DNA from 4 places in the Erwinia sp. SLM-02 genome. Region 3 is predicted to be linked to each of the others. Evidence: predicted binding sites of a transcription regulator. Region 3 holds the regulator's gene; each other region holds the start of a gene.
What was found. Region 3 encodes PhoB, which activates phosphate uptake and scavenging genes when phosphate is short. Its sites were predicted from a motif close to CTGTCATAAAACTGNCNNAT; they were not measured.
Positions count from the first base shown of each region.

Region 1: acuI (acrylyl-CoA reductase (NADPH)) is a predicted target of PhoB. The motif match lies at 1,865-1,884, and genes of this name have one in related genera.
Region 2: glpT (glycerol-3-phosphate transporter) is a predicted target of PhoB. The motif match lies at 1,801-1,820, and genes of this name have one in related genera.
Region 4: PGH32_RS23545 (MIP/aquaporin family protein) is a predicted target of PhoB. The motif match lies at 1,841-1,860, and genes of this name have one in related genera.

Region 1 is NZ_JAQISN010000001.1:916,651-919,798, reverse strand. It holds gene acuR (acrylate utilization transcriptional regulator AcuR) at 145-801, shown strand; gene acuI (acrylyl-CoA reductase (NADPH)) at 854-1,837, opposite strand; gene icd (NADP-dependent isocitrate dehydrogenase) at 2,147-3,148, opposite strand, start outside.
Region 2 is NZ_JAQISN010000007.1:57,877-61,024, reverse strand. It holds gene metR (HTH-type transcriptional regulator MetR) at 1-836, shown strand, start outside; gene PGH32_RS23980 (DUF1456 family protein) at 934-1,404, shown strand; gene glpT (glycerol-3-phosphate transporter) at 1,956-3,148, shown strand, end outside.
Region 3 is NZ_JAQISN010000001.1:112,266-115,413, forward strand. It holds gene PGH32_RS00580 (AAA family ATPase) at 1-40, opposite strand, end outside; gene sbcD (exonuclease subunit SbcD) at 37-1,257, opposite strand; gene phoB (phosphate response regulator transcription factor PhoB) at 1,477-2,166, shown strand; gene phoR (phosphate regulon sensor histidine kinase PhoR) at 2,190-3,148, shown strand, end outside.
Region 4 is NZ_JAQISN010000006.1:101,993-105,140, forward strand. It holds gene glpK (glycerol kinase GlpK) at 1-802, opposite strand, end outside; gene PGH32_RS23545 (MIP/aquaporin family protein) at 857-1,699, opposite strand; gene zapB (cell division protein ZapB) at 2,144-2,383, shown strand; gene rraA (ribonuclease E activity regulator RraA) at 2,448-2,933, opposite strand; gene PGH32_RS23560 (1,4-dihydroxy-2-naphthoate polyprenyltransferase) at 3,039-3,148, opposite strand, start outside.

The DNA.
Region 1 (3,148 bases), 800 kb from region 3:
TGACCTGCGGTGATGTTGGGGTGGCAGGCACTATCGCTGTCAGTCCGCAGTGGAGACGCCTTCACAACCGTCGGGGATAATCTGATTGATGCTTTCGCGCAAAATCACTTATGCTTTGCCGCTTACACATGCAGGAGATGAGTCATGACCAGCGAAACTCGCGGGCGGGGAAGACCACGAAAAACAGAAAGCACCTATGCAGATACCCGCAATGATCTGATCCGCAGCGGACTTGAACTGCTGACGCAGAATGGTTTTCTTTCGACGGGAGTCGATGCCATTGTCAAAAATGCCAGTGTCCCTAAAGGCTCATTTTATTATTACTTCAAGAGCAAAGAGGAATATGCACAGACCGTTCTTGATGCCTATGACAGTTTCTTCGAGCATAAACTTAAAAAACATCTGCATACACCATCCTGCGCCCCCATGTTACGTCTGGAAAATTTTATCCACGATGCCTGTGACGGGATTAATAAGTATGACTTCACCCGGGGCTGCCTGGTGGGAAATATGATGCAGGAGAGCCCGGGGCTTCCGCCGTCCTTTATTAAACAGCTACAGGATATTCTTGAGCGCTGGCAAGCTCTGGTTGCGGCCTGTCTGTTCGATGCCTTATCGTCCGGTGAGATATGCTCAGAGATGGATGACAAACAGCTGGCGGCCATTTTCTGGAGTGGCTGGGAAGGTGCCGTAATGCGTGCCAAACTTTATTGTTCAACCCAACCTGTGTACGATTTCTGGCGTTTTTTCAAAACGTCCGTACGTTATCAGCCAGCTCAGGATGAGACGGCCAAACGGTAAAAAGAGAGGCCGATACCGGCCCCTTAGTCGATCAGTAACCCCGTATCTTTACTTAGCAGCATTGAATGACGGCCCGGCCGCGAATTCCGCCATTCAGAAGTTTTTCGGCCACATTGATGGCCTCACTGAGCGGATATACGGTGGTCAGACTATCCAGCGTGGATTCTGGTAAATGCTTTAATACCTGCTGCCAGATCGCCGCTCTTTTCTCTTTCGCGAACATGACGCTGTCAATCCCTTTCAGCGTGACACCCCGCAGGATAAACGGAGCCACATTACCCATCAGGTTCATACCCTGTGCCATGCCGCAGGCTGCAACAATGCTGCCATAGCGCACCCCGGCGCAGGCATTACAAAGCGTGTGGCTGCCAACGGTATCAATAGCGGCAGCCCAGCGTTCTTTCTGTAACGGTTTGCCAGGCCTGGACAGCTCGGTACGATTAATAATATCGGTCACCCCGACCGTTTTATAGAGCCATGCGGATTCTTCCGGACGACCGGTAGACGCGGTCACACGGTAGCCCATCGACGCAAGGATCATGGCCGCAATGCTGCCGACCCCTCCGCTGGCACCGGTAACCAGTACCGGCCCATCTTCAGGCTTAACACCATGATTCAGCAGCGCGTCGACACACAGCATTGCGGTAAAGCCAGCTGTCCCGATTGCCATTACGTGTTTGCTGTTTGCGCCAGCCGGCAGCGGCGTCAGCCAGTCCCCTTTTACCCGTGCTTTTTCGGATAGCCCACCCCAGTGTTTTTCGCCTACTCCCCAGCCGGTCAGAAGAACTTTATCGCCTGCCTGAAAATCCGGATGTGAGCTGGCGGACACAGTACCTGCAAAATCGATACCCGGCACCATCGGGAATTGACGGACGATGGGGCCGCGCCCGGTAATGGCCAGGGCATCTTTGTAATTGATGGATGAGTAGTCGATATTGACAGTTACATCCCCCTCAGGCAGCTCACTTTCAGCGGTTTCAACAAAAAATGCAGAGTAACGACCTTCTATTTCATTGATTAATAAATATTTAAACATTTTTACCTCGTATGTCCGGTTGTATGGCTGTCATTATTCAGGAGTATAATAAAAATATTGACCGATCGTCTAATAAACATCGCTACTATCCCAGCGTTTTGCCGATATGCAAGAGTTGTGAGTTTATTCATTGCATTACCGGATGCATTTTTGATCAGAATCAAACTGAAGCACTGATGGATAACTGTTGCGGTATGAACGAGGGGATTTTGATAACTTACTCTGATGATTTTTTGATAACCGTTAGCCTGCTGCCAACAAAAACGGGGGCCAAAAGGCCCCCGTCTTCACAATCATCAACGGCACATATTACATGTGGCTGATCATTGCATCGCCAAACTCTGAAGATTTCAGCAGTTTAGCGCCGTCCATCAGACGCTCGAAGTCATAGGTCACGGTTTTGGCGTTAATTGCGCCTTCCATGCCTTTAACGATCAGGTCTGCGGCTTCGAACCACTCCATATGGCGCAGCATCATTTCTGCGGACAGGATAACGGAACCTGGGTTCACTTTATCCTGGCCTGCATACTTAGGTGCCGTACCGTGGGTGGCTTCGAACAGGGCGCATTCGTCACCGATGTTTGCGCCCGGAGCAATACCGATACCGCCAACCTGTGCCGCCAGGGCATCAGAGATGTAGTCACCGTTCAGGTTCATACAGGCAATAACGTCATACTCGGCTGGACGCAGCAGGATCTGCTGCAGGAAGGCGTCGGCGATCACGTCTTTGATAACGATCTCTTTGCCGGTGTTCGGGTTCTTGATTTTCACCCACGGGCCGCCGTCGATCAGCTCGCCGCCGAACTCTTCGCGTGCCAGAGCATAGCCCCAGTCCTTGAAGGCGCCTTCGGTGAACTTCATGATGTTGCCTTTGTGAACCAGGGTCACGGAATCACGGTCGTTAGTGATTGCGTATTCGATGGCCGCACGAACCAGGCGCTTAGTACCGGCTTCAGAGCACGGCTTAACGCCGATACCACACTGCTCAGGGAAGCGAATTTTCTTCACGCCCATTTCGTCACGCAGGAACTTGATCACTTTATCCGCTTCCGGCGTGCCCGCTTTCCACTCGATACCGGCATAGATATCTTCGGAGTTTTCGCGGAAGATCACCATGTCGGTATCTTCAGGGCGTTTAACCGGGCTTGGCGTACCGGTGTAGTAACGAACCGGACGCAGGCAGATGTAGAGGTCAAGCTGCTGACGCAGCGCAACGTTCAGGGAACGAATACCACCACCGACTGGGGTAGTCAGTGGGCCTTTGATGGCCACGCGGTAATCTTTAATCAGATCGAGGGTTTCCTGCGGCAG
Region 2 (3,148 bases), on a different contig from region 3:
AGTTCAGCGATCTGGAACAGCGGCTGGGCTTCCGTTTGTTTGTGCGGAAAAGCCAGCCGCTGCGCTTTACGCCACAGGGGGATATTCTGCTGCAGCTGGCCGAGCAGGTGCTGCCACAAATTCAGCAGGCGCTGCAGGCCTGCCATGAGCCGCACCAGACCACGTTGAGAATCGCTATTGAATGCCACAGCTGTATTCAGTGGCTGACTCCGGCGCTGAATAATTTCCGTAAGAGCTGGCCGCAGGTGGTGATGGACTTTAAATCCGGCGTGACGTTTGACCCGCAGCCCGCTCTTCAGCAGGGCGAACTGGATATCGTGCTGACCTCTGATATTCTGCCGCGCAGCGGCCTCTTCTATTCACCCATGTTTGATTTCGAGGTACGACTGGTGGTGGCCCCTGACCACCCTCTGGCCAGCGTGGACCATATTTCGCCGGAAGATCTGGCCAGTGAAGTGCTGCTCATTTATCCGGTACAGCGCCAGCGTCTTGATATCTGGCGCCATTTCCTGCAGCCCGCGGGCGTCAGCCCGGCGCTGAAAAGCGTGGATAACACCCTGCTGTTAATTCAGATGGTTTCCGCACAGATGGGCATTGCTGCCCTGCCACACTGGGTGGTGGAGAGTTTTGAACATCAGGGCCTGATCGTCACCAAAACGCTCGGTGAAGGTCTGTGGAGCAGGCTTTACGCCGCGGTACGTGAAGGAGAACAACGTCAGCCGGTCGTGGAAGCCTTTATTCGTTCCGCACGGCAGCACGCCTGCGATCATTTGCCCCGGGTCCGGGATGCCTCACGTCCTGGAACACCCTTGCCGACATCATTTACCCATCCCTGACGCATTTCGCCGGCGAAGACCGGCGGTTTTTCCTGTTTAACCGCTCAATTGGCTCTATAATGCGCTCACTGCAATAGTTTCAATTAAGAGAGTGTTTATGACGAATAATGATGTCCTGCGCAGCGTGCGTTACATGCTGGATCTGAGCGATGCAAAAGTGGTGAGCATTCTGGCGCTGGCAGAGAGCGAAGTAGCCGAAGCCGAAGTGCACAGCTTCCTGAAAAAAGAAGATGAGCCAGGTTACCGCCCTTGCCCGGATGTCGTTATGGGTTATTTTCTTAACGGTCTGATTTTTGAACGCCGTGGAAAAAGTGAAGAAGCGCCGGTACCTTCAATTGAGCGCAAGATGACCAACAATATCATCATGAAAAAGCTGCGCGTGGCCTTCGATTTAAAAACAACCGATATTATTGAACTGCTGAAAAGCGCCGATTTTGCGGTAGGACAATCCGAAATTGGCGCCATCTTCCGCAAGCCGGGTCACAAAAACTATCGCGAATGTGGCGATCAGATCCTGCGCAATTTTCTGAAAGGCCTCGCGATGAAAATACGTCCGGCTAAAAAATAAATATTTAATTTAATTCAATCGATTAACGTCTGTCTCAGGCGTTAATTTATTAAAATTATTAAATTATGATCCCCTCAACTTTCCTGAAAACTCCAGTATCTGTCGGATGATCGTCCCGTCAACGTCATTCACATCGGCGACGCGAGTATTGTCATAAATTTCGATGATAGCAGCACGATCGGGTGTTCCCCTTTCCTAGCCGCGTTACAGACACTGCTGTAATCCCGCTTTTTTATCATGGATAAAATTTTGCTGAGAAATACGTTTTCATTCAGCGTATACACGTCCAGCATTCGTGAATTCTAACGGATACGGCCTCACCAGCGTGACGCTGGTCACAAAATAAAGTTCACATCCGAAAATATCACTGCATTTAATGATGCAGATATAGCCATTTCGTCATAAAAATGTAACATTCGCGCCCCTAGTTACCAAGATTTTTTCGAATATCGCCATAATGCTTTCGAAAAGGAACATTTTTCTAATGAAAGATTGCTGACTTTTCAACATAGCCAGGCGTGAACATCGTTACTTGAGCCATGGGGGCCATGATGTTAAGTATTTTCAAACCCGCAGCACATCAGCCACGCGTTGATGCCAGCCGCGTTGACCCGCTGTACCGTAAGCTCCGCTGGCAGATCTTTCTGGGGATTTTCTTCGGTTACGCCGCCTACTATCTGGTGCGTAAAAACTTCGCGCTGGCGATGCCCTACCTTGTCGAGCAGGGTTTTTCGCGTGGTGATTTAGGATTTGCCCTGTCAGGTATCTCCATCGCCTACGGTTTTTCGAAATTTATTATGGGTTCGATTTCCGACCGCTCAAATCCACGCGTATTTCTGCCTGCCGGGCTGATTCTTGCCGCCTTGGTGATGTTGTTTATGGGATTTGTCCCCTGGGCAACGTCAAGCATCATGGTGATGTTCGTTCTGCTGTTCCTGTGCGGCTGGTTCCAGGGTATGGGATGGCCTCCGTGTGGCCGTACAATGGTGCACTGGTGGTCGCAGAAAGAACGAGGTGGCATCGTTTCCGTCTGGAACTGCGCACATAATGTGGGTGGTGGTATTCCTCCGCTGCTGTTCCTGTTGGGCATGGCCTGGTTTAATGACTGGAAAGCCGCACTTTATATGCCGGCCTTCGGCGCGATCCTGATTGCGATTATTGCGTTTGCTCTGATGCGCGATACACCGCAGTCCTGTGGTCTGCCTCCGATTGAAGAATACAAAAATGACTATCCACCGGACTATGATGAAAAGCATGAAGAAGAGCTGACCGCAAAACAGATTTTCATGCAGTACATTCTGCCGAACAAACTGCTGTGGTACATCGCTCTGGCAAACGTGTTTGTCTATTTGCTGCGTTACGGGGTTCTTGACTGGTCACCTACCTATCTGAAAGAAGTGAAACACTTTACGCTGGATAAATCCTCGTGGGCGTATTTCTTCTATGAGTATGCGGGTATTCCAGGCACCCTGCTGTGCGGCTGGATGTCAGATAAAGTGTTCAAAGGTAACCGTGGCGCTACCGGCGTCTTCTTTATGACGCTTGTGACCATCGCGACGATTGTTTACTGGATGAACCCCGCAGGGAATCCCGGCGTGGATATGGCCTGCATGATGGTCATTGGCTTCCTGATTTACGGTCCTGTGATGCTGATCGGTCTGCATGCCCTTGAACTGGCACCGAAAAAAGCGGCGGGTACTGCCGCAGGCTTTACCGGGCTGTTTGGCTATCTGGGTGGCTCTGT
Region 3 (3,148 bases):
GCGAGTTCAGATTCTTAAAGCGTAAGGTTAAAATTTTCACGGCTGCTCCTCGTGGCGCACGGCTTCCAGCGTCTGCGCAAACAGCGCTTCAGCGCGCGCCAGCCGCTCCGGTTCACCTTCCTCCAGCGCCAGGCGGCGGGCAAACACCTCTTCAACGCTGAGTTCGCTGAGGGTTTCATTATTCTGCCGGGCGATAACCCGTTCACGCTGTTCGCGGCTGCGGCGAAGCAGCACCACCTCCACCGGCAGCGACTCGGTCAGCTGCTGAATACGGCGCTGAAGTTCGCTGAGCCAGTCATCGGTGACGATCTCAATATCCAGCCAGATTAACTTTTCCTGCGGATCCGGCTCCAGCGCGGCCAGCTGTGCTTCAATCTCCTCCAGCGAGCCTTTAATCATCCGCATCGGCTGGAACAGTGGGATTGGCAGCGGGGTGACCTGGCTCAGCGCTCCGTCGGCAAAATCTACCACGAAAACGCTTTTCTCTTTGCCCAGCTCATCAAAGCTCAGCGGGATGGGCGAGCCGCTGTAGCGAATGTGTTCGCTGTTGGCAACGCGCTGGGCGCGGTGGATATGGCCGAGCGCAATATAATCCGCGGGCGGGAAGGCATCGGCCGGGAAGGCGTCCAGCGTGCCGATGTAGATATCGCGCACCGCGTCGCTTTTGGTTACGCCCAGGGTGGTCAGATGCCCGGTGGCAATCACCGGCAGCGTCAGTTTGAGGGCGGCCCGCTGCGCCAGCGCCTCCTGCCAGCAGCGTTGATAATGATCGGTGATGGCCTCCAGCAGGGTTTGCTGCTTGTCGCGCCCCGACTGGCCGCTCTGGCTACGCATAATGTCACGCGGACGCAGGAACGGAATGGCGCACAGTATCGCCCCCGGCTTGCCGTCGCGCGTATTGAGCACCAGCACCTGGTCGCGAATATCGTCGCTGGCGGCGGCGATCACCCGGGTATTGAGGCAGGCCAGCAGCTCGCGCGATTCATTCAGGGTTGCCACCGAATCGTGGTTGCCGCCCAGCACCACGAGCTGGCAGCCGGTCTGCTGTAAATTCACCACGAAGCGGTTATACAGCTCGCGGGCATAACTCGGCGGCGATCCGGTATCAAAAATATCACCGGCGACTATAATCGCATCAGCCTGCTCCGCTTCCGCCTGCTCCAGCAGCCAGTCGAGAAAGGCCTGATGTTCAGCCGCCCGGCTTTTGGTATAGAAAAACTGTCCGAGATGCCAGTCGGCGGTATGAATGATGCGCATGTCACTCCCTGCATAGCCTGATGATGTTGCGGGGGATTATAAACGCTGTTGCTGTCAACGGGGCAAGTGATTGCCGGCGGTCAGGATGAAATCATCCGTACTGCTTTTTCGCTATGCTCCCGATTCCAGGGGTGTTTTTTTCATAAAAGTGTCATAAAACTGACGCATAATGACGCCGCATATCCCCCGTGACAGCCTGTCACATTCGCAGGAGCAATAATGGCTAAGCGTATTTTGGTAGTTGAAGATGAAGCCCCAATCCGCGAGATGTTGTGTTTCGTTCTTGAACAAAACGACTATCAACCTATTGAAGCTGAGGATTACGACAGCGCGGTCAGCCTGCTGATTGAACCCTGGCCGGATTTGATTCTGCTGGACTGGATGCTGCCGGGCGGCTCCGGCATTCAGTTTATTAAGCATCTGAAGCGTGAAGCGATGACCCGCGATATTCCGGTGATGATGTTAACGGCCCGCGGTGAGGAAGAAGACCGCGTGCGTGGCCTGGAAGTGGGTGCCGACGACTATATTACCAAGCCGTTTTCACCGAAGGAGCTGATGGCGCGTATTAAAGCCGTGATGCGCCGTATTTCACCGATGGCGGTGGAAGAGGTTATTGAGATGCAGGGGCTGAGCCTTGACCCGTCCTCTCACCGCGTGATGTCGGATACCCAGCCGCTGGAAATGGGGCCGACCGAGTATAAGCTGCTGCACTTCTTTATGACTCACCCTGAACGGGTTTACAGCCGTGAACAGTTGCTAAACCACGTCTGGGGAACTAACGTTTACGTCGAAGACCGTACCGTTGACGTGCATATTCGTCGCCTGCGTAAAGCCTTAGAGCTGACCGGGCACGATCGCATGGTACAAACCGTTCGTGGAACAGGTTACCGTTTCTCTGCACGCTACTGATCGTTCGCACTGGAGTCTGAACCGTGTTGGAACGCCTCTCCTGGAAGAGATTATTTCTGGAGCTGCTGCTCGCCAGCCTGCCCGCGCTATTGCTCGGGCTACTGGTCGGGTATCTGCCCTGGCTGCTGTTAGTCTCAGTGCTCTGCGTGCTGGGTTTCCACTTCAATAACTTACTTCGTCTTTCCCACTGGCTGTGGGTTGACCGCAGCATGACCCCGCCAAGCGGACGGGGCAGCTGGGAACCGCTATTTTATGGCCTTTATCAGATGCAGGCGAGAAATCGCCGCCGCCGCCGCGAGCTTGGGCATCTGATTAAGCGCTTTCGTAGCGGTGCCGAATCGCTGCCCGACGCGGTGATCCTGACCACCGAAGAAGGGACGATTTTCTGGTGTAACGGCCTGGCCCAGCAGATGCTGGCGCTGCGCTGGCCGGAGGATAACGGCCAGAATATCCTTAACCTGCTGCGCTATCCTGAATTTACCCGCTATTTACGCCAGCGCGATTTTAGCCGCCCGCTGACGCTGGTGCTGAATAACCATCGCCATATTGAGTTCCGCGTGATGCCCTACAGCGAAGGGCAGTGGCTGATGGTGGCGAGGGACGTCACCCAGATGCATCAGCTGGAGGGCGCACGGCGCAACTTCTTTGCCAACGTCAGCCATGAACTGCGCACGCCGCTCACCGTGCTGCAGGGCTATCTGGAAATGATGAATGACTCGGTGCTGGAAGGTGGAGTACGCGACAAGGCGCTGCACACCATGCAGGAACAGACGCGAAGGATGGACAGCCTGGTGAAGCAGCTGCTGACGCTGTCGCGTATTGAAGCCGCTCCGGCGCTGGATCTGCAGGAGAAAGTGGATGTACCGAGAATGCTGCGCATTCTGCAGCGTGAGGCAGAAACCCTCAGCAACGGTCGCCATGAAATCCACTTCCATACCGATCCCCATCTGCGCGTGTACGGTAATGACGAACAGCTGCACAG
Region 4 (3,148 bases), on a different contig from region 3:
CATAGGTGTTTTTTGCCATTCCCGGCTGCACGCACAGCTGACCGTACAGAGCGGCCTGCTGGTCCCCGGCGATACCGGCGATAGGAATACGCGTACCGCCTTTACCACCGATGTTGGTCTGGCCGTACACCTCGGAAGAGGATTTCACCTCTGGCAGCATTTCACGCGGAATATCAAGGATTTCCAGCATGCGCTGATCCCATTCCAGCTTGTGAATGTTAAACATCATGGTGCGTGAGGCATTAGTAAAGTCGGTGATGTGTACCCGTCCCTGCGTCATTTTCCACACCAGCCAGGAGTCGACGGTGCCGAACAGCAGCTCTCCGCGGCGGGCGCGCTCACGCGAGCCTTCCACGTGATCGAGGATCCACTTCACTTTGGTGCCGGAGAAGTACGGGTTAATCACCAGGCCGGTTGTGTGCTGGATATACTCTTCCAGGCCTTCTTTCTTCAGTTTTGCGCAGTAGTCAGCGGTACGTGGGTCCTGCCAGACGATCGCGTTGTAGATCGGCTTACCGGTTTCTTTGTCCCAGATGATGGTGGTTTCGCGCTGGTTGGTGATACCAATTGCCGCAATCTCATCAGAACGAATATCCGCATGCGCCAGCACCTCGACCAGCGTGGAGCTCTGTGAAGCCCAGATATCCATAGGATCATGCTCAACCCAGCCCGCTTTTGGGTAGATTTGCTGGAATTCGCGCTGCGATACCGCAACGATATTGGAGTCATGGTCCAGGATTACCGCACGTGAGCTGGTAGTTCCCTGGTCGAGCGCAACGATATATTTTTTCTCTACGGTCATAATTTTTTCCTGATGAGTTCAAGAGTGATACCCGCCGAAACGGGTATAGCAGGATTACGCTTTACGCTGTGCAGCGCGCTGTACCACTTCGTCCTGTTTTACCGCGGTCTGGCCCGGCAGATTGCGGCCGATCAGAGAACGGTAACCAAATGCTCCAACGATTGCACCGAGCATCGGTCCGAAGATAGGGACCAGGAAGTACGGAATATCGCGACCGCCGGTGAAGGCCATGCTGCCCCAGCCTGCGAGTGATGCGAACAGCTTAGGACCGAAATCACGCGCCGGGTTCAGGGCAAAACCGGTCAGCGGACCCATCGCGGCACCAATCACGGCAATCAGCAGGCCGATTAACAGCGGGGCCAGAGGACCGCGCGGCAGACCATTGCCGTCGTCGGTCAGTGCCATAATCAGCGCCATCATTACGGCGGTGATCACGGCTTCAACCAGGAATGCCTGCCCCACGCTAATGTGCGGGTTTGGGTAGGTTGAAAACACGCCGGCCACGTCCAGGCTTTCGACGCTGCCGCGCACCAGCTGGTGGGTCTGCTCGTAGTCGAGGAATAAATTGTAATACAGGCCGTACACCAGTGCAGCCGCGCAAAACGCGCCGGCTATCTGAGCAATGATATAGGGAACCACTTTACGCCCATCGAAGTTGGCAAATAACCAGAGGGCAATGCTGACTGCAGGGTTGAGATGCGCACCTGAGATGCCCGCGCTGAGGTAGATCGCCATGGCAACGGCAATGCCCCACACGATGCTGATTTCCCACTGACCAAAGCCGGCACCAGCGAGTTTTAATGCAGCGACACAGCCTGCACCAAAGAAGAGGATGGTCGCGGTACCAAGAAACTCGGCGATGCATTGTCCTTTAAGTGTGCTTGTTGCATGACTCATGTTGAAATTCCTGAAGGCGAGTTAAGAGTTTACTATCTTCGTTTTCTCATTCCCTGAGCCGCCCAAGTCTGTTGTAGGGCTGATGTAAATTTATCGTTAACGAGCATAAACGAGAAATAGCGAAATCAAAAGTTGTGTGCTGTGTCATAAAAATGAGCGAATTCGCGTGTTTCTGGCGCGTACTAATCACGATGTTGCGCGTTTAAGCGGTAACGAAATGCGAAAATATTTAACGCGGGGCCAATCGTCGTCGGTGAAAATGTTACGCAGACCAGGTCTACGCTGAAAATTGTTACAGACTGCGCCCCATATGGCTTAGCCGCTGGACTTGCCCTGCGCGTCTACTTACAATCGAAGGATCGTTGTTATCCGCGGAATGTCGGTTCACTCCTTATCCCTGCGGCTAGCATCATCAGCGCCCTGCGATTAGGAGAGGTTATAGATATGTCATTTGAAGTATTCGAGAAACTGGAAGCAAAAGTGCAGCAGGCGATTGATACCATCACGCTGTTGCAGATGGAGATCGAAGAGCTTAAAGAACAGAATGGAAATCTGAGTCAGCAAGTTCAACATGCTGCTGGCAACAGTGAAGCGCTGGTTCGTGAAAATCAGCAGCTAAAGGAAGAGCAGCATGTCTGGCAGGATCGTCTGCGGGCATTGCTGGGTAAAATGGAAGAGGTTTAAGGTTTCACTTTTATAAAGTGAATCTGCAGAGAGCGGGTGCCATCGGCACCCGTTTTTGTATTCGCTATTCGAGATCGAGCGGGTCTTCTGACAGGATCATGCCGGTGTTATCGGCATACAAATGATCGCCAGAGAAGAAGGTTACGCCACCGAAGTTAACGCGCACATCGCTTTCACCAATGCCTTCACCTGCCGCACCGGCGGGAATAGCTGCGATGGCCTGAATGCCAATATCCAGCTCTTCCAGGTCGTCTACCTGGCGCACTGAACCGTAAATCACGATGCCTTCCCACTCGTTCTGGACCGCCAGCCTGGCCAGGGCAGCGTCAACCAGCGCGCGGCGAACGGAGCCGCCACCGTCGACCAGCAGGATCCGCCCACGGCCGTTCTCCTCGAGCAAATCATAAAGCAGACCGTTGTCCTCGAAACATTTTACCGTAATGATTTGCCCACCAAACGAGGTGCGGCCACCAAAGTTTGAGAAGAGCGGTTCCACGACATTCACATCTTCATGATAGATGTCGCACAGTTCTGAGGTATCGTATTTCATAGGATTTCGTCTGTTTGCTACAGGAAGCTTAAGTATATCGCTTAATCATCACTGTTGGCAAAATCATCAATTGTTAAAAGTTGCGATGGCTCAAGCACATCGCGTTTAGCTGAGCAGCAGCCCAACGGCAAACAGCACGTTGATCAGCAGTGCCGTTTTGACCGTTCTCACCAGCAGCGGGCGCATCGCCATCGCGCTGGATTCATGCAGCACAT